DNA from 4 places in the Methylobacterium brachiatum genome. Region 4 is predicted to be linked to each of the others. Evidence: predicted binding sites of a transcription regulator. Region 4 holds the regulator's gene; each other region holds the start of a gene.

Region 1 (7,616 bases), on a different contig from region 4:
TGACGACGACCTGGTTGATCGTGTCCGTCGAGAGCTGGCCGTAGAGGCCGCCCTGGGGGGCGAGGGTGCGGGCGGCCGCGGTCGATCCGCCGTAGAGCGGGGCCAGCAGGATCGAGGCGTCGGGCCCGCCCGCGGGGGCGGCCTCGCGCGGGGCCTGGGCGAAGGACAGGGTCGGCAGGCCGTAGGTCATGCGGGCCTGGTAGGCCGCCTGGTTGGCGGCGGAGGGGATGTAGGGGTTGCCCGTGATGTTGGGCGCCCCGGCCGCGCAGGCCGCGACGGTGTTGCCGCACTGGGCGGCGAGATAGGCCTGGATCTGGCCCTGGGCCTGGACGAACTGGTTGGGCAGGTTGAGCGCGACGCCGGTCACCGCGGCGTTGTTGATATAGGCCGGGTTGGTGAAGGCCTGGGCGAGGTCGTAGAAGGCCAAGGCCCGACCTCCGATGATGTCCAGCGGGTAGTGCACGCCGAGCACGATGCGACTCTCAGCGTATTCGGAGGCGCGCAGAAGCATGCTTTGGTACTGTTGCGGCACCAGCATCGCCAGCAGCAGGCTATGCGTATAGGCCAAGGTTGTGTGCCCGCTCGGGAAAGACGGGTTGGTTTCAAGACCGTTAAGCGCGGACCGATCGAAGATGTTGAACCGGCCCGGCGCTGCTTGAACGGGACGCGATGAACCGTAGACGTCCTGGCCCCGCTGCTTGTTAGACACGCCGTAAGCGAGGTCGTAGACGCTGTCTCGGGTGTTGGGCAGTCCATTATACGTCGGTAGGCTGTAGCCAGCCGGCGCCACGGCCGGCACCGCTACGTAATTGGCCGGGGTCACGCTCGGGTTTCTCGCCGCGCCATTGGCGAAGTAGTTTTTGGCGATCGCATTGTCGTCGCCGGTAAGGGCATCTCCGCTGATCAGTAGATTGATCACGCTGCCGAGCGGCCCTTTCGTCCCCTGCGCGGCGCCACGCTGGTAGATCGGGCCGAGCTGGGCGCCGAGGCCGCCAACAAGTTGCTGCGGGACGATGCCGTTGACCGGCGTCTGAGCCGGCAGCCCGCCCGCCAGATTCGCGGCGATCGGAACAACGCCCAAGCCGACTGATGTGAGATCGTTGCGCTCCAGATAGAGGTAGCTCTTGTCGCTAATCGCGCGCTGTTGCCGCGCGAGATCGGCGATGGCGTTGATCGCCGACGACTGCGAAAGGTTTAAATCGAGGGTCTGCCGACCGATCGTTGTACCATTCAACGCTAGAAAAGGTCCCAGCAAGTTGACAGCATTTACTGTCGATACGTTTACGTTGGGAGTTTGCGCCTGCACACCCGAACCGCATGCGGCGACCATCAACGCCGCGATCGAGACCCCGTAGCGAAACGTCATTTCCGGCCCCCAAGCCTGCGACCATTCGGCCCGCGGCGGGAGATTTAACGAATTCTACAGATGCGAATGCGTCATAATCCATTCACATTGCGCTGAATCACGGGCTGTATCTCCCGCGCAACAGGCGCTTATCTTAGCCGGCATAAATTTTCCGGTCGCGTTGCTTGCACGTTGCTTCATGCATGCCAGCCGCCGATGACCAAATCTTCCCACGACTGGTCGAGTCCGTGGCATCGCCCAGCGGACGGCTCGCGTTATCTGCGGACAGATGCCAGTCCTCGGCATCCGCAGTGGGTGCCGCCGTATCAGTAAACACACCGGCCCTGGACTATAGGAGGACCGACTGAACTTGGTTCCAATTGATAGCTTCGTATTATCGTCCATAGACGCGCGAATATAATGCTGCCGTGAATCGGCCCGGTAAAACGTCACTGAACCGTCATCGCGTAATCCTAATCCCGCCCCGCTTCCGAAGACGATTCAACGCGAGGGCCCATGTCCGATTCCGCCGTAATGCCGCAGCCGGTGGCGGGAGGCAGGCCAGCGAGCGGTCCGCGCCTCGACCACGGGATGCATTTGGGTGGCGTGGTCGCCTTCCTGGCTGTTCTGGTGGCCGGGCTCGGCTACGCGGTGGTGAGCCTGATCACCGACATGAACGCGGTCGGCGAGGCGCCGCTGGCCTACGGGGCCTTCGCGCTGCTCGGGCTCGCCCTGCTGATCGCCCTCGCCTTCGAATTCGTGAACGGGTTCCACGACACCGCCAACGCGGTGGCGACCGTGATCTACACCCACTCGATGCCGCCGCTGGTGGCGGTGGTCTGGTCGGGCTTCTTCAATTTCCTGGGGGTGATGCTGTCCTCCGGCGCGGTGGCCTACGCCATCGTCACCCTCCTGCCGGTGGAGCTGATCCTCCATGTCGGCTCGGGGGCCGGCTACGCGATGATCTTCGCGCTGCTGCTGGCCGCCATCATCTGGAATCTCGGGACCTGGGCCTTCGGCCTGCCGAACTCGTCGTCGCACGCGCTGATCGGCTCGGTCCTGGGCGTCGGGCTGGGCAACCAGCTCATGAGCGGCGGCACGGGCACCGCCGGGGTCGATTGGGGCCAGGCGCTCAACGTGTTCAAGGCGCTGCTGTTCTCGCCGGTCTGCGGGTTCGTCCTGGCCGCGGCGCTGCTGCTCGTCCTGAAATTCCTGGTGCGCCGCAAGGACCTCTACGAGGCCCCCAAGGGTGAGGCGCCGCCGCCGATCTGGATTCGCGGCATGCTGATCCTGACCTGCACGCTGGTGTCGTTCTTCCACGGCGGCAATGACGGCCAGAAGGGCATGGGCCTGATCATGCTGATCCTGATCGGCGCCGCGCCCACCGCCTACGCGCTGAACCGGACCATGTCGGACGACACGACCCCGGCCTTCATCGAGGCCTCCACGTCGGCGAGCCAGGTCTTCGCCGCCCGCGCCGCCGGCGCCCCCCAGCCGGACGCCGTGCAGGCGCGCCGGACGGTGACGGACGCCCTGAAGACCAAGAACCTGAACCAGCCGCCGGTCTACGCCGCCCTCTCGGCGCTCGCGACCGACATCGCCGCCAGCGTGAAGAATTACGGCGCGATCCGCAGCGTGCCGGCCGCCCAGACCGAGAACATGCGCAGCGACATGTACCTCGCCGCCGACGCGGTGCGGCTGCTGCCGGGCGCCGGGGTGGAGTTCTCGGACCCCGAGAAGGCGACCCTGAAGACCTATACCGGGCTGCTCAACAACGGCACCCGCTACATCCCGGGCTGGGTGAAGATCTGCGTCGCCCTGGCGCTCGGGCTCGGCACGATGGTCGGCTGGAAGCGCATCGTCGTCACGGTGGGCGAGAAGATCGGCAAGACCCACCTCACCTATGCCCAGGGCGCCTCGGCCGAGATCGTGGCCGCGGGCACGATCGGGCTCGCCGAGCTCTACGGCCTGCCGGTCTCGACCACGCACATCCTGTCCTCGGGCGTGGCCGGGACGATGGCGGCCAACGGCTCGGGCCTGCAGATGTCGACGGTGCGCAACATGGCGCTCGCCTGGGTGCTGACCCTGCCGGCCGCCATCACGCTGGCGGCGAGCCTGTATTTCCTGCTGCGCCACGTCTTCTGACGGGCCCGGGCCCCGCGGTGCAGGATCCTGCGCCGCGGGCCCGGAAGCACGCAGCGCGCTGTCGAGACGGACAGGGCCGTTTCCGTGGTCGACGGAAACGGCCCTGTCCGTTCTGGTCCCGATGTCTCGGGTGGTTACGGGCGCGCCATGGCGCGCACGAAGGCCAGGCAGGTGCGGCGCGCGGCGACGGTCTCGATCGCCATGAAGGCCGTCACGAGATCCGCGGCCTGAGCGACCGTCTCGCCCGGTGCGCGCTCGTCCGGGAAGAACGCGTCGACCGGCAGATGGAGCGTGTCGGCGATGCGTTCCAGGATCGCCGCAGAGCGATCCGCCTCCGGATGCCGGCAAACCGGCTGGGTCATGGCGCGGGCCGCCATTCAATCCACCTGATGACCGAGCTGGATCGCCCGGGCGATCTCGGAGCGCCGCGCGGCGTAGCCGGGGGCAACCATCGGGTAATCGGCGGGCAGGCCGAACTTGGCCCGGTAGCGCTCGGGCGTCAGGCCATTGGCGGTGAGGTGCCGCTTGAGCGTCTTGTAGGACCGGCCGTCGATGAAGCTGATCAGGCCGTCCCGGCCGATCGAGGCCTCGATCTGCTCGGCGGACGGGCCGGTCCAGCCCGCGGCGCGGCCGGTGGGGTTCTTCTGAAGCACCGCGATGGCCGTGTGGACCTGGTCGATCAGCACCGGCAGGTCTCCCGCCCCCACGGGGTTCCGCGACACATAAGCGGCGACGATCGCGCCGACTTTCTCGATCAGGAAGGAAGAGCGGGGTTCGGTTTGATTGATCATGTCAGGTGTCGCTGTTCAACATTTCGTTACTAATGGCCCGCGTTGCCGACCGACGGCCCGAAGATCCGCCCCAGTGATCGACATCCGCCGGACACCCCACCGACGGTGAGTTGCCACGCGAACCTCAAGTTGCTTGAGTGCATCTCTTGAGGTGAGAAACAATATACAATATGTGCCCGATGGCGCTTGTCTGAAGACGCGGATCCCTTGTCCTCGCCGCGCGAAATGCCGGTCGATAAAAAAATTTACTAATGGAAGCACTGTTTTCGACCGAGGGCCTTAACCCGTTGCACAGCTTTCGGCAGTGGCGGGATGCAATCTCTGGGTGGGGCGTGCCCCTCGAACAGTCGCGCCTCGACGACGGGCCGTTCACCGGCAAGCTCGAGGCCGCCCGCCTCGGGCCCCTGTCGTTGATGCGGATCACCAACAGCGCCATCCGCAGCGAGGCGACGCGCGAGCAGATCCAGCGCACCGGCAAGGACGGTACGGTCGTGGTGATCTTCAAGCTCGCCGGCGTGTCGATGCTCGGCCAGGATGACCGGTCGGCCGTGCAGCGGCCCGGCGACATGGTGGTGATCGATCATCGTCCGGCCACCCACGAATCCCATGCGGGCAGCCAGGCGCTGCTCCTGGAACTGCCGCGCGAGCGCCTGGAGAGCGTTCTGGGATCCACGCGCCTCTATACGGCCATGGCGATGGGCGCGGACGTCGCCTCCACGGCGGTGACAGTCAAATTCGTCCACGAGCTGGTCCGCCTGCGCGCCCAGCTCGATCCCGAATCGGCCGCCCGGATGGCGTCGATCGGCGTCGACCTGATCGTCGCCAGCATCGCCGAGCGCCTGGCGCTCGAAGTGTCCCGGCCGATGCAGGGGACCGTCGTGGTCCAGCGCGCCAAGGCGTATGTCGAAGCCCATCTCGGCGACCCGACCCTGGACCCGCCGCATCTGGCGGCCGCGGTCGGCGTCTCGTTGCGGCGGCTCCAGGAATTGTTCCACGCGCGCGGCCAGCACATTTCCGACTGGATCTGGCACCGCCGGCTCGAGGTCGCGACCAAGCGCCTGACCGACCCGGGCTGCGTCCACCTGTCGATCGGCCCGCTGGCCTTCGGCTGCGGCTTCGCCAACCAGGCCCATTTCTCCCGCCGCTTCAAGGAACGCCACGGCATGACTCCCCGCGAGTATCGCCAGGCGGCCCTCGTCAGCACCCCGTAGGCCATCGCGCCACCCGGCCCCGCCAGGGAACAGCACCCGTGCAGCCCGTATTCACGACTGACGGCCTCCATCCGAAGAACAGCTTCCAGATCTGGCGCGAGGTGCTGTTCGAGCGGCTCGTGCCGATCGAGATCGAGCGCCTCGACGACAGGCCGTTCGCCGGCAAGATGGAGGTCGCCAGCGTCGGCTCCCTCAACATGAGCCGCGTCACGCAGGGCGCCCTGCGCAGCGAGACGACGCCCAACGCCGCGCGCCATCACGACAGGGCCGGCATGGCCGTCGTGCTGTTCAAGCTCGCCGGCACCTCGACCTGCCTTCAGGACGGCCGGGATTCGGTGCAGAAGCCCGGCGACATCGTCGTGCTCGATCACCGGCCGGCCGTGGTGACGACGAGCGCGGGCAGCCAGTCCGTGTTCCTGGAACTGCCGCGTGAGCGCCTGGAGAACATGCTCGGGCCCACCCGGCTCTACACCGCGCTGGCAATGGGGGCGGAACTGGCCTCGACCAGCCTCGCCGCGAGCTTCTTCCGCGAGTTGGTTCAGGTGCGCCACCGGCTCGACGCCGACGCGGCCGAACGGATGTCGGCGATCGGCGTCGACCTGATCGTGGCCTGCATCGCCGAGCGGATGGCCAAGGAGGTGCCGCAGCCGCTGCACGCGACCGTCGTGGTCCAGCGCGCCAAGGCGTATGTCGAGGCTCATCTCGGCGACCCGACCCTGGACCCACCGCATCTGGCCGCCGCGGTCGGCGTCTCGTTGCGCCGGCTCCAGGAATTGTTCCACGCGCGCGGCCAGCACATTTCCGACTGGATCTGGCACCGCCGGCTCGAGGCCGCCGCCAAGCAGCTGGCCGATCCGAGCGGCGCCCATATCCAGATCGGAGCCGTGGCCTTCGGCTGCGGCTTCGCGAGCCAGGCCCATTTCTCCCGCCGCTTCAAGGAACGCCACGGCATGTCCCCGCGCGAGTACCGGATCGCGGCCCTCCTGGGCACGCCGTAGGGGCGTCCGCCCCATCGCGGCGGGGCACGAGACCGCAACGGACGCCCCGCATGACCACACGATGCCCGGGCGTGCTGCAGGGCGGCCACGGCAGGTGTTGTCCCGCCCGTGGCATGCTCGGCGGCCCGGGAAAAAGCAGAGCGGCATTTGCATCGGCAGGGGAAATTTTGATATAGGCCCCTGCAACACCTTGCTCAGGTGGCCGCAAGACCGGTCGATATTTGATCTAGATCAATATAAATGCTGCCAAGCAATCAAAGTTCCAAAACAATACTTCAGAACCCCATAACGCGATGACCCCGCACATCATATTTGTGAAAACGGAATTATATTTATGAGATTATTGTTTTCAACCGACAATCTTCCTGTCAATACCAGATTCAAACGTTGGCTGGAGACACTGGAAGAGCAGCGCCTGCCCCTCGAGCAGGAGCGGCTCGGCTCCGGTCCGTTCGAGGCCAAGCTGGAGAGCGCCACCCTCGGCCCTCTGACGATGACGCGGGTCTCGGAGGGCCCCCTCCGCAGCGAGGCGACACCGCGCGCGATCCGTCGCCTGGGCGACGAGGGCTGGATCAGCGTGGCTTTCACCCTCGCCGGCGCGACGACGGTCGGGCAGCGGGATCGGACATCGAAGCAACGCCAGGGCGACCTGGTCGTGATTGAGCATCAACCGACGGTGATCACGACGAGCCCGGGCAATCAATCACTCTACCTGAAGATGCCGCGCGAGCGCCTGGAGAGCGTGCTCGGGCCGGCCCGCCGCTACGCGGCCCTGACCGTGGGCGCCGAGCTGGCCACCGCGACCCTGGCGATGAGCTTCTTCGAGGAGCTGAGCCGCATGCATCACCGGCTCGATCCCGTCACGGGCGCCCGGATGGGTTCGATCGGCGTCGACCTGATCGTGGCCAGCATCGCCGAGCGGATCGCCCTGGATGCGCCCCTGCCGGCCAGCGGCGACATCCTGGTCCAGCGGGCCAAGGCGCATGTCGAAGCGCATCTCGGCGACCCCGCTCTCGATCCGCCCCGGCTCGCGGCGGCGGTCGGCGTCTCGCTGCGCCGGCTCCAGGCGCTGTTCGACGAGCGCGGCCAGCACGTCTCCGACTGGATCTGGCAGCGCCGTCTGGAA
Region 2 (7,616 bases), on a different contig from region 4:
CCCCGACGCTGATGTGGGCCGTGTCGGCGGCGTCACGCCGCTGGGGCAGCCTGGTCGGCGGGGTGCTGTCCGGCCTGCCGCTCACCTCGGCGCCGATCTCGATCTACCTCGCCCTCGAGCAGGGCGCGGGCTTCGCCGCCGAGGCCGCGATCGGCTCGGTGGAGGGGCTCGGGGCGGTGACGCTCTGCTATCTCGCCTACGCCGTGTGCGCCCCGCGGATGGGGCCGGTCGCCTCCCTCTGCGCCGCCCTGTCGGCCTTCATACTCGGCGGCCTCCTGCTGCACGGGCTGATCCGGCCCGGTCTATGGCTCGCCACCGCGATCGACGTGCCGATCATGGCGCTCGTGGTGGCGCTGTGCCCGCAGGCGGCAGGGCCAGATGCGCCGGCCTGCCGTCCGCGGCCGCCGCGCTGGGACATGCCGGCGCGCTTGGCTGCGGCGACCGCGCTGGTGCTGCTGGTCTCGACGCTCGCGCCCTATCTCGGCTCCGGCCTGAGCGGCCTGCTGGCGCCGATCCCGATCATCTCCTGGCCGCTCATCGCCTTCGCCCGCTTTCAGGACGGCGTGCGCGCCTCCCTCGACGTGGTCCGCGGCAGCGCCCAGGGGGCGTTCGGAGTGCTGGCCTTCTACGTCTGCATCCACCTGCTGCTCGGCCGGACCGACATGGTCACCGCCTACGCGGTCTCGATCGCCCTGTCGGCGGCCTGCGTGCTGCCGTGGCTGTTCGTCGGACGCCGCATTCGGGCGGCAGGCTGAGGCCAGCGGGGGCAGGGCGATTCCCCCCGCTGCGTCCCCCGCTCACCACTGATAGCGCAGGCCCACCGTCACGCCGTGGCCGATACCGGCGCGCGTGCCGACCGAGGCGAGGTAGTCGACGCGCCAGCCCAGCTGCTCGGTCAGGCTGCCCTGCAGGCCGGCCCCGGCGCTCACGAAATCGTCGCGCAGGAACGGCACCGGGATCGAGGCCCCGGCCAGCGGGTTCTGGACGCTGGCGAGCCGGGCGAAGCCGGTGCTGCCCTGCGGGCCGGTGGCGAGGTTGTAGGCGACCCGCAACGACGGGATCACGTCGCCAAAGCCGTAGAAGGCCAGCTCGGCCCCGAGACGGGTGGTGGTCTGGAAGACGTTGAGCCCGCGATAGGCGACGTTGTTGCCGGCCGCGCCGGTCTCGGTGAAGCCGTCGACGTGACCGGCCAGATGGGTCAGCCCGACGAACGGCGTCAGGCCGAAATCGCCGATCCGGAACGGGCGTCCCGCCTCGATGTCGAGCGCCAGGGCGCTGGCGGAGGTCCGGGCGCTGGCGGTCAGCCCGTAGGCCGCCGGGCGGGTGATCCGGTCGAGGGCGATATCGGGGGCGCCGCCGACGATGCCCTGCACGTAGAAGTCGGGCGCGTAATAGCCGGCATAGCCCGAGATCGTGAAGGCGCTGTGCTCCTGCCGGAACCCGCCCGGACGGCTGAGCGTGCCGCCTCCGCCGCCCAGGGCGACGCCGGCCCGCCAGGGACCGTCGAGGGGCAGGTCGAGACCGGCGCTGCCCTGGAGGATCGTCCGGTCGAGGGTGAGATCGCCGTTCCGCGGCTGATCGGCGAACAGGAAGTTGCCGCCGACCCAGACGCCGCCGGCCTGGCTCCACGGGCCGGCGAGGCCCGTGCCCCGGCGCAGGGCGGAGAGATGGTCCTGGACGCCCTGCGTCGCCGACGCCGCGTAGCCCAGCGTCGCGCTGCCCAGCCCCTGCAGGACGATGGGTGCGGTCCGCTTCATCACCGCGAGGGAGTAGGGATCCACATAGGTCGGCAGCGTCAGCCGGTAGGCGAGGAGGATCGAATCGTTCTCGATCCCGGCATCGTAGGCTTCGCCGTTCACGACGCCCCGGCGGGTGAGGAAATCGTTGTCGTTGCCGACCAGCAGGAAGTAATCGTTGGGGGCCAGCTCGCTGAGGACCGGGACGAGGCCCATCGCCTCGATCTTCTCCGACAGGGTCGTGCGCGTCGCCGGGTTGGTGTTGAGGTTCATGCCGAACCGGCCGAGCTCGACCGGGTTCAGCATGTTCACCAGCTCGGTCGCCTGGGCCGGCCGGATGTCGGAGCGCAGGACGCCGCCGGGCGCCATCGGGGTCGTCCCGTCGAAGACCGTGCCCGCGAGGTTGGTCGCCCCGCCGATATCGACGAGCAGCACGCTCTTGAACACGATCGGCGTGGTGTTGCCGGTGCCGAGGCCGTTCGCGTCGCGTGAGAGGACGAGGAACTGGGTGTCGTTGAGGGCGAGCATCTCGCTCTGCGCCGCCGTGCGGTTCGGCGCGCCGCCATCGCCGTTGTCCCGGTAGACCGGCAATTGCAGGGCATACCCCCGCACCGGCGCCGCCGGGGTCGGATTGGTCGAGATGTCGTAGACCAGGATCCGGGTGTTGGCGCGCTGCTGCTGGCCCGGCCCCGAATCCTGCAGCGTGGCGCTCTGCAGGATGGTGACGAGGCTGCGGCCGTCCGGCGTCAGCGAGAGCGCCTCGAATCCCTGATTGTTGCGCCGCCCCGTATCGGGCGGGGTCACGGAATTGAAGTTCACCTGACCGTTCGTGACCGGCCGGAACGCGTCGGGAATGCCGAGCACGCCCTGAAGCCGGCCGCTCGCGTTGAAATAGTAGATGTTCGGGCCGTACTCGTCGCTGACGTAGAACGATCCGTCGAGCCGCCGGGCCAAACCCTCGGCGTCCAGGCTGATCCGGCCGGCGCTCGGACCGGTGGCGGCCGAAGGCAGGACCCGACCGAGCTGCACGGTGGTGCCCGTGCTCGGGTCGAGCCCGCTGAAGCGCTGGCCGTTGGCGTCGGTCAGGACGATCCCACCGCTCGGCGTCAGCGTGATCTGCCGTTGGGAGGCCGTCGATTGCGGGAGATTCACGCCCGGCTCGGGCACGAGGGTGAACGTGAACCGGTTCAGGCGGCCGGCATAGTCGGAGAACAGGCCGCCGCTCGGATCGTTATAGCCCCGGTCCGGCAAGGTGTAGAGCGTGCCGCTATAGCCGGCGCCGGTGCGCCGCCACGTGCTCGGATCGATCGCGAGCGACGAGAACGAGCCGAGCGTGTCGCCCAGGAAGTCGCGCGTCGAGGCGGAGATCCGCCCGACACCCTGAAGACCGTGATTGACGAAGGTCGAACCGTTGAGATCGACCGCGACCGGGCCGTCGGCATAGATCAGGTTCGGCGTCCTGACCGCCTGCGACTGAGCGGCGGCTGAACTGGCCGCTGCCACCAACAGTCCGATCGCCCCCGCAACCTGCGCCGCGCGCGTTCCTCGTGCCATCATCTCGCCCCCAAGCTTGGCCGCAGCTAGGAAACTCGGATGACACCTGTATGTCTGCTTTGACCGGTCATTCCTCTGGTGGGCGGCACGAACGAAAAAGGCCGCCGCGGAACCCCGCGGCGGCCTCTTGAACGCGATAGTGCGTGCCGATCAGGCAGCCGTGCGCTTGCGGGCTTCCTGCTTGGTGTCGACGCCGGCCGCTTTGATCTCGGAGAGCTTCTGGGCGACGTTGCGCGAGAACACGAACTCGGCGGGGCGCTGGTTCTCCAGGCTGACCTCCGGCGCCATGGCGCCGTCGGTCTTGATGCCGCGGATCGCGTGCACCAGCGGCTTCCAGGGCTTGCGGACCGAATCGACCACCGAGGAGGCCTCGTAGCCCGAATGGACCATGCAGTCGGCGCACTTCTCGTAGTTGCCGGTGCCGTAGGCGTCCCAGTCGGTCTCTTCCATCAGCTCCTTGAAGGTCGCCGCGTAGCCCTCGCCGAGCAGGTAGCAGGGCTTCTGCCAGCCGAACACGGTGCGGGTCGGGTTACCCCAGGGGGTGCAATGGTAGGTCTGGTTGCCGGCCAGGAAATCGAGGAACAGGCCCGACTGCTGGAAGGTCCACTTCTCGCGGCCCTTCTCCTTGCCGTGCCGGAACACGCCGCGGAACAGCTCCTTGGTCGCCTTGCGGTTCAGGAAGTGCTTCTGGTCGGGGGCGCGCTCGTAGGCGTAGCCGGGGGAGACGGTAATGCCGTCGATGCCCATCCGGGTCACGCTGTCGAAGAAGTCGGCGATCTTCTCGGGCGAGGAATTGTTGAAGAAGGTGCAGTTGATGGTGACCCGGAAGCCCATCTCCTTCGCCTTGGCGATGGCCGAGACCGCCTTGTCGTAAACGCCGCGCTGGCACACCGACTGGTCGTGCATCTCCTTGTCGCCATCCAGATGGATCGACCAGGTGAAGTACGGGCTCGGCTTGTAGTCCTTGATCTTCTTCTCGAGCAGAAGCGCGTTCGTGCAGACGATCGCGAACTTCTTCTGATCGATGATGCCCTGGACGATCTGCGGCAGATCCTTGTGCAGCAGCGGCTCGCCGCCGGCGATCACCACCACGGGGGCGCCGCACTCGCGCACGGATTCGAGCGCGTCGGCGACCGGAAGCCGCTTGTTCAGAATCTCGTCCGGGTAATCGATCTTACCGCAGCCGGCGCAGGCGAGATTGCAGCGGAACAGGGGTTCCATCATCATCACCAGCGGGTAGCGCTTGCGGCCCGTGAGGTGCTGCTTGAGGATGTAGCCGCCGATCTTCGCGACGTACCGGAGGGGGATACCCAAGATTGCGGCTCCTTACTGCGTCGGCCCCGGGGCGTCGGGGTGCTTACCGCGAAAAAAACTCGAATTCCAGCGATGTAGCTTGGAACTAATCTGAAACGACCCCGTTTCGGCGAGGCCATAACGACTTATTCTGCTCCTGACGCAACCGAGCCACACGCGCTTGACGCGGAGGTATCGGCGGGTCGGGTCGCCTGACGGTTGAGGACAGCACGTGCATTGCGTCGGCAATGCGACCGTAATCCCAAGATTCTTGTCCCCATCCCAGGATTGCAGTGCGCTACCGCACATCGGGCGAGGCAAGGACCGCGCCGCGGCGATCGCGTTGCAATCTGGGGACGCCCTCTTTACTGAGCCCTGTGGCCGCGTTGCAAGGGGTGGCCCGCGGCGAGCGGCTGCGCAGCGTCCCGTCCGGGACAGGCCCGGCTTGCACCCGCGCTTCGCGCGACCAGATTGGGCGGTGCGGCGTCCCCCGAATGCGAAGGGCGCTCGCGCGGATCGCGCGGCGGCCTTCATGTGGGCGCTCGAATCCGGCAGGGCCGGTCGCGCCGATCCGGCCGGGACGGTTGGGAATAGCCGGTCGCGCATGGGGCGCGTCCGGGGCGAACAGGCAGGGTGCTCGTGATCGAAGGTCTCGTCGCGTTCTCGGTGCGGTATCGGTGGATCGTGATCGCCCTGATGGCGTTCATCACGGTCGCGAGCCTGGGAGTCGCGGCGCATCTGTTCCGCATCAACACCGATGTCGAGCGGCTGATCGACCCGAAGGAGCCCTGGCGCCAGGACGAGATCAATTTCGAGAAGGCGTTCCCGCAGCGCGGCAACACCATCGTGGCGGTCATCAACGGCGAGACGCCCGAGGAGACCGAAGAGGCGGCCGCCAACCTGGCCAAGGCGCTGACCGCCCACAAAAACCTGATCGAGACCGTCTACCGGCCCGATGGCGGCCCGTTCTTCGACAAGAACGGCCTGCTGCTGATGCCCCAGGCCCAGCTCGACAAGACGCTGGAGGAGCTGACCCAGCAGCAGGGGCTGCTCGGGCCGCTGGCTGCCGACCCGTCCCTGCGCGGCGTCATGCGGGTGCTGTCGCTCGGCGCGCGCGGCGTGAAGTCCGGCGACGCCAAGCTCGAAGACCTCGACAAGCCCATGGGCCAGATCGACGCCACCCTGCAGAAGGTGCTGGCGGGCAAGCCCGCGCGGATGTCGTGGCAGGAGCTGCTGGCCAACGGCCAGAGCAGTGTCACGGACAAGATGAAGTTCGTGATCATCCAGCCGGTGCTGGACTTCAACGCCCTGGAGCCCGGCTACCAGGCGACCAAGCTGATCCGCAACGTCGCGCAGGATCTCAAGATCGATTCCGAGCACGGCCTGCGCATGCGGCTCACCGGCACGGTCGCGGTGGCGGACGAGGAATTCGCCACGCTCTCGGAGGATGCGGCCCTCAACAACAGCATCATCGTCGGCGCGATCGTCCTGTTCCTGTGGCTCGCGCTGCGCTCCGGCAAGCTCGTCGGCGCGGTGCTGATCACCACCTTCGCGGGCCTCATCGTCACCGCCGCCCTCGGCCTGATCATGGTCAAGGAGCTGAACCCGATCTCGGTGGCCTTCGCGGCCCTTTTCGTCGGGCTCGGCATCGATTTCGGCATCCAGTTCTCGGTGCGCTACCGGGCGGACCGCTACGAGCAGCCGACACTCCAGAGCGCGATCCGGGCCGCCGCCCGCGGGGTCGGCTGGTCGCTGACGCTGGCCGCCGTGTCGCTGGTCGCCGGCTTCTTCGCCTTCCTGCCCACCGCCTTCCGGGGCGTCTCGGAGCTGGGCCTGATCGCCGGCGTCGGCATGGTCGTGGCCTACCTGTTCTCCCTGACCTTGCTGCCGGCGCTGATCGCGGTGTTCGAGCCCAAGGGCGAGAAGGAAGCGGTGCAGACCGCGTGGCTGGTCGGCGTCGATCCGTGGATCATCCGCAAGCGCAAGCCGATCCTGATCGCGGTCGGCGTCGTGACCCTGGCCGGGGCGCCGCTGCTCTGGCACCTGCCCTTCGATTCCAATCCGATGCACCTGCGCAGCGCGAAGACGGAATCGATCGCGACCTATCTCGACCTGATCAAGAACCCCGAGACCAGCCCGAACCTGATCGACGTGCTGGCCCCCAATGTCGACGCGGTCCCAGCCCTGTCGAAGACCCTTGCGGCGCTGCCGGTGACCTCGTCGGTCAACAGTATCGACACCTTCGTGCCGCGGGACCAGGACAAGAAGCTCGCGGCGATCGCTGACACGGCGCAGCTCCTGGATCCGGTGCTCAATCCCGGCCGCAAGCCGCCGCCGCCGACCGATGCCGAGAACGTCAAGGCGCTCAAGGACGCCGCCGCGGCGCTCAACGGCGTCGCGGGCGACGGCAAGGAGGCCGCGGGCGCCCAGAATGCCAAGCAGCTCGCCGGCACCCTCGACACGCTCGCCGGCAGCCCGGTGCAGATGCGCGAGGCGGCCTCGGTCGCCCTGACCAAGGATCTCGTGCCGCTGCTCCAGCGCCTGCGCGACCTGCTCCATCCGGAGAAGATCACGCTGGACAACCTGCCGCCGCAGCTGAAGGCCGATTGGGTCGCGGCGGACGGGCGCGCGCGCATCGAGGTTCATCCCAGGGGTGATTCGAACGACGACGAGGTGCTGCGCACCTTCTCGGACGAGGTGCTGAAGGTCGCCCCGCACGCGACCGGCGCCCCCGTGGCCACGACGCGGTCGACCTACACGATCCTCGGCGCCTTTGTGCAGGCGGCCATCACGGCGTTCGTGCTGATCTTCGTCATCCTGTCGGTGGCCCTGCGCAAGCCCTGGGACGTGGCGATGACCCTGGGCCCGCTGGTCATCGCGACCCTGTGGACCCTGATGGCCCTGCGCCTGATCGACATGCCGCTGAACTTCGCCAACATCATCGCCCTGCCGCTGATGCTCGCGGTCGGCGTCGCGTTCCACATCTATTACGTGATCGCGTGGCGGGCGGGCGTGACCGACATGCTGGCTTCG
Region 3 (7,616 bases), on a different contig from region 4:
TCCCGGGCCTGGAATTGCTGCAGGCCCACCGCCGGCTCGACGACGACCTGGATCAGCGCCTCCGGCTCGTTGGCGGCGATCTCCTCGATATCCATGCCGCCGCGCTGGCTGGCGATGACGCGCACGCGCTCGGCCTTCCGGTCCAGCACGTAGCCGAGATAAAGCTCGCGCTCGAACGGGTCGGCGGTCTCGACATAGACCCGCTGGACCGGCTTGCCCTCGGGCCCGGTCTGCAGGGTGACGAGGCGCTTGCCGAGCAGCTCCTTGGCGGCGTCGCGGACCTCGTTGTAGGTCCGGCACAGCTTGATCCCGCCGGCCTTGCCGCGGGCGCCCGCATGGATCTGCGCCTTCACGGCCCAGAACGAGCCGCCGAGCTCGGTGGCGGCGTAGACCGCCTGGTCCGGGCTGAACGCGATGGCGCCCTTCGGGACCGCCACACCGAAGCTCGCGAGCAGCTCCTTGGCTTGGTACTCGTGGACGTCCATTCGGCGCCTCCTCCGCGGTCGTTGCCGCCGTTTGTCGCCGTCTACTTTAGTTGAGCGGGAAGATTACGCCCGTCAAATTTTTTGATCCGCCGGTTCAGGCGGCCTTTTTCGCGGATGCAAAACACGTCGGAGTCACTATTGCACCGCAGCATTCCGGCAAAAAGAAAGGCCGGGCGCCCGATGCACCCGGCCTTCACTGTCGATCCATTTGCAACACCCGTAGCGGGTGCGGTCCGGTTCAGTTCACCTTGGCCTTGACGACCCCGTAGACCTTCTCGGTCAGCGCGCCGGCCTCGGCCAGCAGGCCTTCGAGTTCCTGGAGCCGCTCGTCGGCAAAATCCCGGTCCTCGATCCCCTTGGCGTTGACGTAGACGTTCAGCGCCGCGCTGCGCAGGCCGGCATAGGCCGAGAGCACCGCAACGCCGGCATCGGAGACGACGTTGAGATTGCCCTTCTCGGCCGTGATCGCCGCGAGGTCGATCACCGTCCGGCAGGCGCGGCAGCAGGAGAGCGGCACGTCGGTGGCCGTCTTCAGCGCTGCCTGGATCGCCGTAGCGCGGGCCGCCTTCTCGTCGTCGGTGCCCTTGGGCAGGCCGTAGGCGCCCATCACGGCGTCGAAGGCCTGGACGTCCTCGCCGATCATGCCGGTGAGCACGACCCGCAGGCCCTCGGACCGGGCGAGCACGTCCTTCAGCTCGGCCTCGACCTCCACGTACTTCTTCTTGCCGATGGTGAGGTTGCAGACCATCGAGACCAGGGCCGCGCCCATGGCGCCGGAGATCGCCGCCGCGCCGCCGCCGCCGGGGGTCGGGGCGGCACTCGCCAGCCCCGTCAGGAAGGTCTCGATGCTGTCGGTCTCGGGGGGACGCGTGTCGGTCACCGGCGCCTCCTCAGGCCATCGACTTGGCGAGCGCGTAGATCTCCTCGGCATCGAGCACCTGCTCGGTGCTCTCGAAGAGCTGGCCGACGCAGGCCCGGTGCAGCTTGAGCTTCAGGCCGCCGATGCCGAGCGCCCCGAACGCCTTCTTGCCGTTGCGGTCCTTGCCCTTGTCCATCACCTCGATGCCACCGATCCCGGTCGGGGGCTGGGCATTGTAGTCGGCGACGATCTCGACCGCCGGATCCTGGGCCCAAGCGGCCTCGGGCAGCAGCTCGACCCCGATGGCGCCGGCCGTGAAGATGAGGTTCTTGCCCTTCACCAGGGCGATGCGGGAGGCCTCGTCCGGCGTCGCGGCGGCCTTCACGTTGACCTTGAAGCGCGCATTGATCGCGTCGGCGGCGGCCTGGGTCTTGTCGAGGGCGCGGCCCGCGATCGTCACCTCGGCGCCCTCGCCGGCGAGCAGCGCGGCCGAGCGCATGCCGACCGGGCCGGTGCCCGCCAGCACGACGGCCGTCTTGCCCTGGAGCGAGCCGGCGGCCTTGGCCACCAGCGCGACGCCGGCGGCGGCCGTGGTGTTGGAGCCGTTGGAATCGAGCATGACCGAGACCCGGAACGGGCCGAAGAAGCGCTTCTTGACGGCGGTGAACAGCTCCTCGCCGGCCGCCATGCTGCCGCCGCCGACGAAGATCGCCGTCGACTTCTTCTCGGAGCCGCCGCGCGTGTAGATCGTGCCGTCGACCAGCGCGCCGACATTGTCCGGATTCACGCCGCCGTAGCCGGTGATGTGGTCGGCACCGCCATCGTAGCCGACGACCGTGTCGAACACGTTCGGCACGGCATCGGTGTCGAACAGGAACAGCAGCTTCTTTGTCATGCTTTTTGACCTTATCCGTCGCGCCTGTGAGGCGCCGTCGTGATGTCTTCTCGATCCGTTCCCAATCTCGAGGGGAGCGGACGGCCTAAATGTCAGAACTCGGCTCCGCGCGTCTCCCTCCCCCCTCTGCGGGGGTGGGTGGCCCCTGCGTCAGCAGGGGTCGGGAGAGGGGAACCCGGCTTCCGGAAGAGGCGCGACCGGCATGAGGGGCGCAGCCCGCTTCTGCGCCGTCGCTCCCCTCTCCCGACCCCCTCCGGGGGCCACCCTCCCCCGCAGAGGGGGGAGGGAGAGCCCGAACCCTACTCCACCACGTTCTGCGGCTTGCCGGCGACGAACGCCTCGACGTTGTCGACGAGCTGGTCTGCCAGGATCTGCATCGCCTCCTTGCTGGCCCAGGCGACGTGCGGGGTCACGATCAGGTTCGGCAGGTCGGCCTCGCACAGGATGTTGCCGTCTTTCGGCGGCTCCTGCGCGACCACGTCGAAGCCCGCCCCCGCGATGGTGCCGTCCTTGAGCGCGGCCAGCAGCGCCGCCTCGTCCACCAGCCCGCCCCGGGCGGTGTTGATCAGGATGGCGCTCTTCTTCATCCGCTTCAGCTCGGCGGCGCCGATCATCCCCTTGGTGTCGGGGGTGAGCGGCACGTGCAGCGTGATCACATCGGACTGCGTCAGGATCGTCTCGAAATCGACTAGCCCGTCCTGCGGGAACACGTCGTAGGCCAGGACCTTCATGCCCAGCGCCTCGGCGCGCTTGCCGATCGACTTGCCGAGCGCCCCGTAGCCGACGATGCCGAGCGTCGAGCCGGCGATGTCGTAGATCGGGTAGTCGAAGTAGCAGAATTGCTTGGACTTCGCCCAATCGCCCCGCTTCACGGAGTTGGCGTAGGGCACGATCGCCCGGCGCAGGGCGAACATCAGCCCGACCACGTGCTCGGGCACGGTGTTGAACGCGTAGTTGCGGATGTTGACGACCGTGATGCCCTGCGCCTTGGCCTGGGCCTTGTCGACCACGTCGGTGCCGGTGGCGGCCACCGCGATCAGCTTCAGGTCGGGGAGCTGCTTCAGGGTCTCGGCCCGCATCGGGACCTTGTTGATCAGCGCGATCTCCGCCCCCTGGAGCCGAGCCACCGTGTCCTCCGGCGTCCAGGTCGAGTCGTGCTCGACATACTCGTGCGGGAAGCTGAACGGCCGGACCGTCGCGTCGAGGGACTCACGGTCCAGGAACACGATTTTCTTCGTCATGGATCCCCTCTCGGGCGACGGGCGGTTTCCTCGGGATTCTTGTTCTTACTTGCGCGTCGAAGCGGAGCCGGCAAGCCGACCCCGCTTCGACGACGGGCGTGAATTACGCCTTGTGCAGCGGATTCTCGCGCAGGTAGCTCGATGCCGCGGCGACGCCCGAGCCCGGCGTGACCTTGATGCCGCAATCGAGCATCGCCATCTCGGCGCCCGCGATGGCGCCGAGCAGGGACAGCTCGTTCAGGTCGCCCAGGTGGCCGATCCGGAACACCTTACCGGCGACTTTCGACAGGCCGGCGCCCAGCGAGAGGTTGTAGCGCTCGTAGGCATGCGTGATCACCTTGGCGGCGTCGGCGCCCTCCGGCACCACGATCGCCGTGACCGTGTCGGAGTTCCACTTCGGCTCCTTGGCGCAGGGCTTGAGGCCCCAGGCCGCCACCGCCTGGCGGGTCGCCTCGGCGAGGACGTGATGGCGGTGGTAGATGTTCTCCAGCCCCTCCTCCTTCACGATCGCCAGGGCCTCGCGCAGGCCGTAGAGCAGCGGGAGGACCGGGGTGTAGGGGAAGTAGCCGGTGGCGTTGGCCGCGAGCTGGTCCTTCCAGGCGAAGTAGGCGTGGCCGAGCCGGTCGTTGCGGCCGGTGCCGCCCTCGGCGATCTTCAGCGCCTTGGGGCTGATGCAGATCAGGCCGAGGCCGGCCGGCAGCATGAAGCCCTTCTGCGAGCCCGCGATGGCGCAATCGACCTTCCACTCGTCCATGTAGAACGGCAGCGAGCCGATCGACGAGATGCCGTCCACGAACAGCAGCGCCGGGTGGCCGGCGGCGTCGAGCGCCTTGCGCACGGCGGCGATGTCGCTGGTGACGCCGGTGGCGGTCTCGTTGTGGACGACCATCACGGCCTTGATGGCGTGGTCCTTATCGGCCCGGAGCGCCTCCTCGATCTTCTGCGGATCGGCGCCGGCGCCCCACTCCTCCTCCTGGACGATCACGTCGAGGCCGAGGCGCTGGGCCATGTCGACCCAGAGGTGGCTGAACTGGCCGTAGCGGGACGTCAGCACCTTGTCGCCGCGGCAGAGTGTGTTGGACAGGGCCGATTCCCAGATGCCGGTGCCCGAGGACGGGAACAGGATGACCGTCCCGGCGGTCGAGCCGAACACGATCTTGGCGTCCTGCAGCAGCGGCTTCACCAGCTCGGGGAAGCCCGGCGAGCGGTGATCCTCGGACGGCACGTGCATCGCGCGCAGGACGCGGTCCGGGATGTTCGTGGGGCCGGGGATGAAGAGATGGTTGCGACCGGGGCGCCGGGTTGCGGCCATGGTGTTTCCTCCAAAAACTCTGTTGTGCGCGGGCGGACCCGCGCCGGTTCGTTCGAACGTCCTCGGCGGCCGTGTCGGGCATCCTGCGAGCGGCGCCGGTGGCCGCGGCAGACCGCAGCGTCCCGAACGTCATCCGCGTCATCCGTGGATCGGGGGGCTCAGCGGAGCGGCAGGCGGCCTCGTGCCGCTCGCGTCGCGGCGCGCCCCCGCGCGCCGGTCGCCTCCGAAATGCCGTCCCGTTCTACGGCGCCTCGTCTCAAGGCACCCTGGCCGCCTTCCAGTACGCGTCCGGCCCGGCTCACGCCGAGCCACCGGTTATCTGGTATTATGAGGCGGCGAAGCTCGGAAGCAAAACCGGAAAAACTTCGGGATCGCGGTAAAAAAATTTTTTGTGCGCCGCAACGCCAGCTATTCGGGCTTGAGAACTTCCGCTGCAGCGCACCACAACACCCACAGCGATCCACCCCCGCGTCATCAAACTGAGACGTGATCGCGCTCTGGATCCCGGCACCGTTCGACCGCCGGGAGGGTGACGTGGCCGAGGATGAGGAGATGCCGGTCCGGGTCCGCACGCTGTTCCTGTCGGACCTGCATCTCGGAACGCGCGGCTGCCAGGCCGGGCTGCTCCTGTCGTTCCTGCGCGATTACGACGCCGACACGGTCTACCTGGTCGGCGACATCGTGGACGGCTGGCAGCTGCGCTCCGGCTGGTACTGGCCGCAGGAACACAACGACGTCGTCCAGAAGCTCCTGCGCAAGGTGCGCAAGGGCGCCCGGATCGTCTACCTGCCGGGCAACCACGACGAGTTCCTGCGCGACTACGTCGGCACGAATTTCGGCGGCATCGAGATCGCCGAGACCGCGATCCACGAGGCGGCCGACGGGCAGCGCTACCTGGTGATCCACGGCGACCAGTTCGACATGGTGGTGCGGCACTCGCCCTGGCTGGCCCATCTCGGCGACGGCGCCTACACGCTCGCCCTGACGCTCAACACCGTGATCAACCGGATCCGGCGACGTGTCGGCCTGTCCTACTGGTCGCTCTCGGCCTGGGCGAAGCTTCGGGTGAAGAACGCCGTCAGCTTCATCGGCCGGTTCGAGACGATCCTGGCCGAGGAGGCGCGTCGCCAGGGCGCGAACGGCGTGATCTGCGGGCATATCCACCACGCCGCCGACCGGGCGATCGGCGATTTGCGCTACCTCAATACCGGTGACTGGGTGGAATCCTGCACCGGGCTGATCGAGCATTACGACGGCCGCATCGAGGTGCTGCACTATCCGAGCATCCTGCGGGCGCGCGAGGCCGAGGCTGCGCCGCGAGCGGTGACGGGCCGGCGCGCGGTGGCGTGAGGGATCGCTCGGTGAAGCTCCTCATCGCCAGCGACGCCTGGCATCCGCAGGTCAACGGCGTGGTCCGCTCGCTGGAGCAGATGGTCCGCCGGGCGCCCGAGCACGGCTTCGGGACGGCCCTGCTCTCGGTGGCCGATTTCCGTTCGCTGCCCCTGCCGGGCTACACGGAGATCCGCCTGGCCCTGGCCGGACGGGACCGGGTGGCGGCGCGCTGGGCCAAGGAGCGGCCGAGCCATGTCCATATCGCCACCGAGGGGCCGATCGGCTTCGCGGCCCGGCGCCACTGCCTGGCCCACGGGCTGCCCTTCACCACGAGCTATCACACGCGGTTTCCGGAATACCTCGCGGCCCGGCTGCCGGTGCCGGAGGCGTGGTCCTACGCTTATCTGCGCCGCTTCCACGGCGCGGCCCGGGGCACGATGGTCAGCACCCCGACCCTCCAGGCGGAGCTGGAGGCCAGGGGTTTCACCCACCTGATGCGCTGGACCCGCGGGGTCGACACCGAGCGGTTCCGCCCGGCCGCCCCCGGCGAGCCGCCGCCGGCGGAACTGGCCCAACTGCCGCGGCCGCTGTTCCTCTATGTCGGCCGGCTCGCCGTCGAGAAGAATCTTTCCGCCTTCCTCAGCCTGGACCTGCCCGGCACCAAGGTCGTGGTCGGCGATGGGCCGGACCGGGCGCGGCTGCAGGCCCTGGCTCCGGAGGCGCGCTTCCTCGGCACGCGGACCGGCGCGGCGCTGGCATCGGTCTACGCCGCCTGCGACGCCTTCGTGTTCCCGAGCCTGACCGACACGTTCGGCATCGTGCTTCTGGAGGCCATGGCCTGCGGCCTGCCGATCGCCGCCTTCCCGGTGCCGGGACCCAACGACGTGCTGAGCGGGACCCGGGTCGGCATCCTCGACCACGACCTGCGCGCGGCCGCGCTCGCGGCGCTTCGCCTGTCCCGGGCCGAGTGCCGGCAGGAGGCCCTGCGCCGCGGCTGGGACGTCAGCGCGGATCAATTCTTCGGCAACATCATCGAGGCGCATGGCGGCGAGCGGGGCACCCGGAACGCCGCCTGAGCCGTGACGACGGCCGCGCGGGATGGCAGGACGGCCGCATGCCGCCCGTGAAGCGAACCAGATCCCCCCTCACCCCGCCCTTCGACCCGGCCCGCGCCAAGGATTACCCGCCGGTGATCGGCTGCGACGAGGTCGGGCGCGGCGCCCTGTGCGGACCGGTGGTCGTGGCCGCGGTCTGGTTCGACCCGAATGCGATCCCCCCGGCCCTGCTGGGCGCCCTGGACGACAGCAAGCGCGTGCCCGAGCCGGTCCGCGCCCAGCTGGCGCCGCTGATCCGTGCCCATGCCCGGGTCACCGTGGCGGCGGGCTCCCGGGCGCTGATCGACCGGATCAACATCCGCGCCGCGACCCTCGACGCCATGGCGCGGGCGGTGGCACGCCTCGGCATCGCGGCCCCGGTCCTGGTCGACGGACGG
Region 4 (7,616 bases):
GACCCGGCCAAGGCCGCGGATACGCTCAAATTCTTCGATTGGGCCTACAAGAACGGCGATAAGCTTGCTTCTGACCTCGACTACGTGCCGCTTCCGGACAACGTCGTCGCCCTGATCCACGAAGAGTGGAAAAACGTGAAGGGCAAGGACGGTAAGCCCGTCTTCAACATGTGAGTGATTTAGGGGGGAGGCTTGCAGCCTCCTCCCTCGCTTCGCGGACTGCACCGCGCTACCACGCCCCCCTTCGCAGAGAATCGCGGATGCCCGCCTTGACCGAGACGATTGCCCTCGCACGACCCCGCGCCGTCGCCGCGCGTAAAGGGCCGAGCCGGAGCCTCGACAACCTGTTCCGGGCTTGCTCCTACGGCGCGGCACTGTTCGTGCTCGTCGTGCTCGCCGGAATCCTGGGGTCGATCCTCTACGGCGGCTGGCCCGCCTTCCGCGAATTCGGATTCGCCTTCCTCACATCCAGCGCCTGGAACGTCGGGACCGAGCAGTACGGCGCCCTGGTGGCCGTGATCGGCACCGTGGCCTCCGCGACCCTCGCGCTGCTGATCGGCGTGCCGGTCTCCCTGGGGATCGCCGTCTACCTCACGCAGCTCTGCCCGGGCTGGGCCCGCAAGCCGGTGGCGATGACCATCGAGCTGCTCGCCGCGGTGCCGAGCATCATCTACGGCATGTGGGGCCTGTTCGTGTTCGCGCCGCTCTTCGCGCGCTTCGTCCAGATCCCGGTCTCGAACCTGGTCGAGGGCATGCCGATCGTCGGCACGCTGTTCTACGCCCGGGTGCCCTCGGGCGTCGGCGTCTTCACCGCCGGCATCATCCTGGCGATCATGATCGTGCCGTTCATCGCCTCGATCGCCCGCGACATGCTCGACCAGATCCCCACCGTGCTGCGCGAGAGCGCCTACGGCATCGGCTGCACCACCTGGGAGGTGGTGCGCCACGTTCTGGTGCCGCAGGCCTCCGTCTCGATCATCGGGGCGATCATGCTCGGCCTCGGCCGCGCGCTCGGCGAGACGATGGCGGTGACCTTCGTGATCGGCAACGCCAACCGCCTCTCGGCCTCGATCTTCGACCCGAGCTCGACCATCGCGTCGCGCATCGCCAACGAGTTCAACGAGGCGGACGGCCTCCAGCTGAACGCGCTCATGGCGCTCGGCTGCATCCTCTTCGTCATCACCTTCGTGGTGCTCATCATCGCCCGGTTGCTGACGCGCCGCGTCAAGCCTGCCTGAGGAGGGCTCACGATGGACGCGTCAAACCCCATGACCACCGCCAACGCCACGCCGCGCCGCACCGGGCGGGTCCGCTCCAGCCGGCGGGTCGCCGACCGGGTGCTGCGCACCGCCTGCCTGATCGCCACGATCGTCGGCGCCGTGGTGCTCGGCTCGATCCTGCTGATGCTGATCGTCCAGGGCGTCCGTGGCTTCACGCCCGCCATGTTCGCGCACCCGACCCCCGGCCCCGGATCCGAGGGCGGCGGCATCGCCAACGCGATCCTGGGCAGCCTCGTGCTCACCGGGATCGGCATCACGATCGCGACGCCGATCGGCGTCATGGCCGGGACCTACCTCGCCGAGTACGGCCGCTTCTCCAAGATCGCCGGGGTGATCCGCTTCCTCAACGACATCCTGCTCTCGGCGCCGTCGATCCTGATCGGCCTGTTCGTCTACACCCTGATGGTGCGGCCGATGGGGACCTATTCGGGCTGGGCCGGCGGCGTGGCGCTCGCCATCATCGCGGTCCCGGTGATCGTGCGCACCACCGAGGACATGATGCGCCTGGTGCCCGGCACCCTGCGCGAGGCCGGCGCGGCGCTCGGCGCGCCGCCCTCGACGGTGATCATCAGCGTCACCTGGCGGGCGGCCTCGGCCGGCATCGTCACCGGGATCATCCTGGCGCTGGCCCGCATCGCGGGCGAGACCGCGCCGCTCCTGTTCACGGCGCTCAACAACAATTCCTGGTTCTCGCCGGACCTGATGGGCGGCGTCGCGAACCTCCCGGTCATGATCTACCAGTTCGCCCTCTCGCCCTACCCGAACTGGCAGAGCCTCGCCTGGGCCGGGGCGCTCCTGATCACCGCGACGATCCTGGTGCTGTCGATCATCGCCCGTCTCGTCATCAAGCCGCAGATGTCGCGCTAAGACCCTTCTCGAGGACACGACGATGAACGCCGCCTCCGCGATCCCCACGGTCGATCTCACCCGCAACCACGCCAACGAGAGTGGGGCGGTCCGCATCGCCGTGAAGGGCCTGAACTTCTACTACGGCAGCTTCCACGGGCTGAAGAATGTCGACATCAACTTCCATGACCGGCAGGTCACGGCGCTGATCGGCCCGTCCGGATGCGGCAAGTCCACCCTGCTGCGCTGCTTCAACCGGATCTACAGCCTCTACCCGGAGCAGCGGGCGGAGGGGCAGATCCTGCTCGACGGCCAGAACGTGCTCGATCCCGCGATCGATCTGAACGAGCTGCGCTCGCGCATCGGCATGGTGTTCCAGAAGCCGACGCCCTTCCCGATGTCGATCTACGACAACGTGGCCTTCGGCCTGCGCCTCTACGAGAAGCTGCCGAAATCCGAACTCGACGGGCGGGTGGAGCAGGCCTTGCGCAAGGCCGCCCTCTGGGACGAGGTGAAGGACAAGCTGCGCCAAGCCGGCACCGGCCTGTCGGGCGGGCAGCAGCAGCGCCTGTGCATCGCCCGCACCGTGGCCCAGAGCCCGGAGGTGATCCTGTTCGACGAGCCCACCTCGGCCCTCGACCCGATCTCCACCGGCCGGATCGAGGAGCTGATCGAGCAGCTGCGCGACGAGTTCACCATCGTGATCGTCACCCACAACATGCAGCAGGCGGCCCGCATCTCGCAGTTCACCGCCTTCATGTATCTCGGCGAGCTGATCGAATTCGGACCCACGAACCGCATGTTCATGAACCCGGTCGAGCAGCGCACGCAGGATTACATCACCGGCCGGTTCGGCTGAACCAAGACCCCGGAGGGCGGACGCTCACCTCCGGGATGCGAAGACGTCAAACGGGATGTTTACCGCTTTCCGTAACGTTGAATACGGTTTCGGCGAGAAAAGAGCACCGCTCTAAAGACTAGGGGCCGCGCCCAAGCGCAACAAGCGCCGGCGCGACTCCGGAACAGGCTGCTCGGTCGGGGAACATCGGCACGGTCCGGTTGTTCCGGTCGCGGGCTCGGCTCGGGATGCCGATCCTCACCGCTCCGCAGCCTGTTCCAGACAATGCAAGGGAGTGGGCACCGGGGCACGCGCCCCGGCGCCCGTGACCGCAGCGGCGGGTTTCCGCCAGACCTCGCGGATCAAGGTTTGCGGGACGCCATCGAAGGATCCACCATGCCCGGCCATATCGTCAGCTCCTACGACACCGACCTCGATGACCTGCGTCGCTCCATCTCCGAGATGGGCGGCGTGGCCGAGAAGATGGCCGCCGAGGCGACCGACGCTCTGGTCCGCCGGGACGATACGCTCGCCCAGGCGGTGATCGTCGCCGACAAGCGTCTCGACGCGCTCCAGCGCGACATCGAGGAGCGGGCCGTGCTGCTCATCGCCCGGCGGCAGCCCCTGGCGATCGACCTGCGCGAGACCATCTCGGCGATCCGCGTCTCGGGCGACCTGGAGCGGATCGGCGACCTCGCCAAGAACGTCGCCAAGCGCGTCGTGGCGATTTCCGATCAGGCGCCGGCGCAGAAGATCGTGCTCGGCGTGCGCCACATGAGCGACCTCGCCGAGGCGCAGCTCAAGGACATCCTCGACGCCTATGCGAGCCGCGACGTGAAGGCCGCCTACGACGTCTGGGAGCGCGACGGCGAGATCGACGCGCTGTACAATTCGCTGTTCCGCGAACTCCTGACCTACATGATGGAAGATCCGCGCAACATCTCGTTCTGCACGCACCTGCTGTTCTGCGCCAAGAACGTCGAGCGCATCGGCGACCACACCACCAACATCGCCGAGACGATCCACTACCTCGCCACCGGTGAGACCCTGGCGGGCGAGCGGCCGAAGAACGACGCGTCGAACTACGCGACCGTCGGCCCCGCCGCCACGGCCCCGTAACAGGCGGGTCGCGGTGCGGTCGGCCCGATCCGCACGCTGCCCTGTGGGGCAACGCCCGATTGTGGCGGCCTGCGGCTTGAGGGATGGCGGCCTCTGCCGCACCATCGGCGCGTCCGGGTCCCCCGGCGCGGGCGCGCCGGCCGGTACCGAGTACGGAACAGGTTAACGAACGTGAGCATGCAAGTCCTGATCGTCGAGGACGAGGAGGCCCTGACCACCCTGCTGCGCTACAACCTGGAGGCCGAGGGCTTCCTGGTCGATTCGGCGACGCGCGGCGACGACGCGGAACTGCTCCTGGCCGAGCGCACCCCGGATCTGGTGCTGCTCGACTGGATGCTGCCGGGCCTCTCTGGGATCGAGCTGTGCCGCCGCATCCGGGCCCGGCGCGAGACCGAGCGGCTGCCGGTGATCATGCTCACCGCCCGGGGCGAGGAGGGGGACCGGGTCCGCGGCCTCGGCACGGGCGCCGACGACTACATCGTCAAGCCGTTCTCGGTGCCGGAACTGCTGGCCCGGGTGCGGGCGCTGCTGCGCCGGGCCAAGCCCGCCCATGTCGCCGACCGGCTGGCGGCCGGCGATATCGAGCTCGACCGCACCGGGCACCGGGTCCGCCGCGCCGGCGAGGAGCTCCATCTCGGCCCCACCGAATTCCGCCTGCTCGAATTCCTGATGCTGGCCCCCGGCCGGGTCTTCTCCCGCGAGCAGCTCCTCGACGGGGTCTGGGGCCACGACGTCTATATCGACGAGCGCACCGTCGACGTGCATGTCGGGCGCCTGCGCAAGGCGCTCAACGCGCCCCGGCAGGCCGACCCGATCCGCACGGTGCGGGGCTCGGGCTACGCTTTCGACGAGACGTTCTCGCTGGAAGCCTAGACCGCCTGTCCGGTCAGCGGGCCAGCGCCGCGCTCTTGTTGGCTGAGGCCGGCACCGTTTCCAGGGCCGCCAGCACCGTCCCCTCGGTGAGGATCTGCGGCAGCACCTGGGGTTCCCCCGTGCCGGTGTAGAGCAGGTACAGCGGCACGCCGCTGCGCCCGTGCTTCTCCAGCAGGCGCGTGATCTCCGGGTTCTGGTTGGTCCAGTCGCCCTTCAGGTAGGTGACGCCCCGATCCGCCATCGCCGCCCGCACCGCCTTGGTCGAGAGCGAGGTCGTCTCGTTGACCGCGCAGGTGATGCACCAGGCGGCGGTCATGTTCACGAAGACCGGCCGGCGCTCGTTCACCAGGGAGTCCAGGCGGGCCTGGGTGAACGGCTGGACGCCGTCGGCGGCGGCCTGGGCGGCGGGGGCCGCCCGGTCGCGGTCGAGGCTGAGCGTCAGGCCTGCCACCGCCAGGATCGTCAGCACCGCGAGCCCCTGGGCGACCCGCCCGAAGCCCGGCGTCGCCACGCGCCCATGCTCCCAGGCCCAGGCGGCGAAGCCCACCAGCACGAGGCCGATCAGCCCGGAGAGCAGCCCCTGCGGCCCGACCTGCTGCGCCAGGACCCAGACCAGCCACGCCACCGTGGCGTAGACCGGGAAGGCCAGAACCTGCTTCAGCGTCTCCATCCAGGCGCCCGGACGCGGCAACACCCGCAGGGCCGGCGGCCACAGGGTGAGCACCAGGAACGGCAGGGCGAGGCCGAACCCGAGGCTCGCGAACACCGCGAGGGCGACGCCGGCGCTCTGGGTCAGCGCGAAGCCCACCGCCGAGCCCATGAACGGCGCCGTGCAGGGGGTCGCCACCAGCGTTGCCAGCACGCCGGTGAAGAACGAGCCGCTGAGCCCCGAGCGCCGGGCGAGGCCGTCGCCGAATCCGGCGAGCCGCCCGCCGAGATGGACCACCCCCGACAGGCTCAGGCCCATCGCCAGCAGCAGATAGGCGAGGCCGGCGACCACCGCCGGCGATTGCAGCTGGAAACCCCAGCCGATCGCCGCCCCGCCGCCCTTGAGGGCGAGCAACAGGCCGGCCAAGCCGAGGAAGCTCACGAGCACGCCCGCCGTGTAGGCGAGGCCGTGCAGCCGGACGCGGGCGGCGCTCTCGCCGGCGTGCCGCACAAGGCCCAGCACCTTGATCGACAGGACCGGGAAGACGCAGGGCATCAGGTTGAGGATCAGGCCGCCGAGGAAGGCGAGCCCGACCGCGCTCGCCAGCGTCAGCGCGTCGAAGGCGGGGGCCGCCTGCGGCGCGGCCGGGGCCTCGGGCACCGCCGTCGGGGCCGGCAGCACCGGCTCGTCGCCATACGCGAAAGCGAGGCGGTGGGTGCCGGCGCCGGTCGCCTCCTCGACGGTCAGCACGCCGGGCAGGGCGGCGGGCGCCGGCTCGGCGGGGCTGCTCCGGGCCAGGGTGAGGTGCAGGCCGGCCTCGTCGACGGTCATCACCTGCGCGGCGGCATTGTCGATCGCGGTCTCGGAATAGGGGAAGAAGGACGCGCTCTTGATGGTCTCGGGCTTGAGACCCGCCGCGGCGAAATCGAGCTGCAGGGTGTCGCCCTGGCTGGACAGGCGCAGCGGCCAGAGCGCCGGGGCGGGCAGGGCGGTCCGGGCGCGCGCGAACAGGGCGGCCTGATCGGCATCGGGCCGAGGCTCGCCCACCGGCAGGGTCAGGGCGAGGTCGGCGGAGCCCGGCACACATTCGGTCTCGCAGACCAGATAGGTCAGCTTGGCCCGGATCCGCACGGGATCCGCCGGGTCGAGGCTCGGCGGCGGCGTGACCGGCACGAGCAAGGTGACCTCGCCCTCGTAGCCGTAATTCATCAGCGTCGCGATCGCGATGCGCTCGGGCGCCGGCCACCGGATCGCGCCGGCATTGAAGCCCGCCGGCAGGGTCCAGGTCACCTCGGGCGGCAGGCCGGAATCGCCCGGATTGCGCCAGTAGACGTGCCAGCCCGGCTTCACCTGCATCCGCACCGCCAGGGCGAATGGCTGCGCGCCCGCCACCGCGACGGGCTCGGCGACCAGGCTCGCCCGCACGAGATCGGGCGGCGTGCGGAAACCTTGGGCCGACGCGGCCGACAGGCTCGCGAAGAGCATCAGGACCAGGAAGGCGAGGCGGCGGATCATACTGTCCCTTCGCGCGCGGGGCGGTCGCGGTTTCACACGGGGGTCCGCGGGACCGGCGCCGGCTTTTCCGTGACAAGGCGACTTATAGCGCGGGGGTCCGCATCCTGTCCTCCGCTCCGCGCGGTGAGACGGAGACCATGACGCCGCTGGGGTCGCTCAGCGGGGCTCGAACAGGAGGAGGTAGAGGAACGCTCTTCGCTGATCCGCCTCCAGGTGAGCCAGCCGGTGGACTGCGGACCGGGCCGTCTGGAGCGCCGCCCGCGCATCCGTTTGCAGGAACGACTGGGACGGATCGTAGTCGGCGGCGTGCCGCCGGTCCTGCAATTCTGAAACGGCACCGGCAATCGTGACGATGTGACCACCAAATCCGCCGGGCGGCTCATAACGCCTGATCTTCGGCTTGAGTGTCGCTGCCTGAAGATCGTTGCACACGGTCTTCAATCGTTGGTGCGATATGGAACGATAGGCCAGCGTCCAAAGTGGATCGTTCCGCCGC

What was found. Region 4 encodes PhoB, which activates phosphate uptake and scavenging genes when phosphate is short. Its sites were predicted from a motif close to TGTCATNNANCTGTCAT; they were not measured.
Region 1: the regulator PhoB is predicted to act here: its motif matches at 1,793-1,809, upstream of BMZ47_RS20295 (inorganic phosphate transporter).
Region 2: the regulator PhoB is predicted to act here: its motif matches at 3,319-3,335, upstream of BMZ47_RS19485 (esterase-like activity of phytase family protein).
Region 3: the regulator PhoB is predicted to act here: its motif matches at 5,262-5,278, upstream of BMZ47_RS02620 (UDP-2,3-diacylglucosamine diphosphatase).

The regions. Positions count from the first base shown of each region.
Region 1 covers NZ_FOQW01000016.1:658-8,273, forward strand. The annotation lists partial or broken gene BMZ47_RS29200 (phosphatase PAP2 family protein) at 1-1,234, opposite strand, end outside; gene BMZ47_RS20295 (inorganic phosphate transporter) at 1,862-3,490, shown strand; gene BMZ47_RS20300 (hypothetical protein) at 3,625-3,867, opposite strand; gene BMZ47_RS20305 (Ros/MucR family transcriptional regulator) at 3,868-4,281, opposite strand; gene BMZ47_RS20310 (helix-turn-helix domain-containing protein) at 4,533-5,492, shown strand; gene BMZ47_RS20315 (helix-turn-helix domain-containing protein) at 5,531-6,490, shown strand; gene BMZ47_RS20320 (helix-turn-helix domain-containing protein) at 6,825-7,616, shown strand, end outside.
Region 2 covers NZ_FOQW01000014.1:154,146-161,761, reverse strand. The annotation lists gene BMZ47_RS19490 (hypothetical protein) at 1-755, shown strand, start outside; gene BMZ47_RS19485 (esterase-like activity of phytase family protein) at 798-3,239, opposite strand; gene hpnH (adenosyl-hopene transferase HpnH) at 3,441-4,604, opposite strand; gene BMZ47_RS19475 (MMPL family transporter) at 5,223-7,616, shown strand, end outside.
Region 3 covers NZ_FOQW01000003.1:93,394-101,009, reverse strand. The annotation lists gene BMZ47_RS02645 (malate--CoA ligase subunit beta) at 1-485, opposite strand, end outside; gene fchA (methenyltetrahydrofolate cyclohydrolase) at 724-1,365, opposite strand; gene BMZ47_RS02635 (NADP-dependent methylenetetrahydromethanopterin/methylenetetrahydrofolate dehydrogenase) at 1,376-2,239, opposite strand; gene BMZ47_RS02630 (D-2-hydroxyacid dehydrogenase) at 2,539-3,480, opposite strand; gene BMZ47_RS02625 (aminotransferase class V-fold PLP-dependent enzyme) at 3,584-4,792, opposite strand; gene BMZ47_RS02620 (UDP-2,3-diacylglucosamine diphosphatase) at 5,327-6,142, shown strand; gene BMZ47_RS02615 (glycosyltransferase family 4 protein) at 6,154-7,200, shown strand; gene BMZ47_RS02610 (ribonuclease HII) at 7,239-7,616, shown strand, end outside.
Region 4 covers NZ_FOQW01000013.1:71,950-79,565, forward strand. The annotation lists gene pstS (phosphate ABC transporter substrate-binding protein PstS) at 1-174, shown strand, start outside; gene pstC (phosphate ABC transporter permease subunit PstC) at 261-1,238, shown strand; gene pstA (phosphate ABC transporter permease PstA) at 1,251-2,147, shown strand; gene pstB (phosphate ABC transporter ATP-binding protein PstB) at 2,170-2,985, shown strand; gene phoU (phosphate signaling complex protein PhoU) at 3,361-4,083, shown strand; gene phoB (phosphate regulon transcriptional regulator PhoB) at 4,261-4,956, shown strand; gene BMZ47_RS17990 (protein-disulfide reductase DsbD family protein) at 4,970-7,120, opposite strand; gene BMZ47_RS28105 (hypothetical protein) at 7,277-7,616, opposite strand, start outside.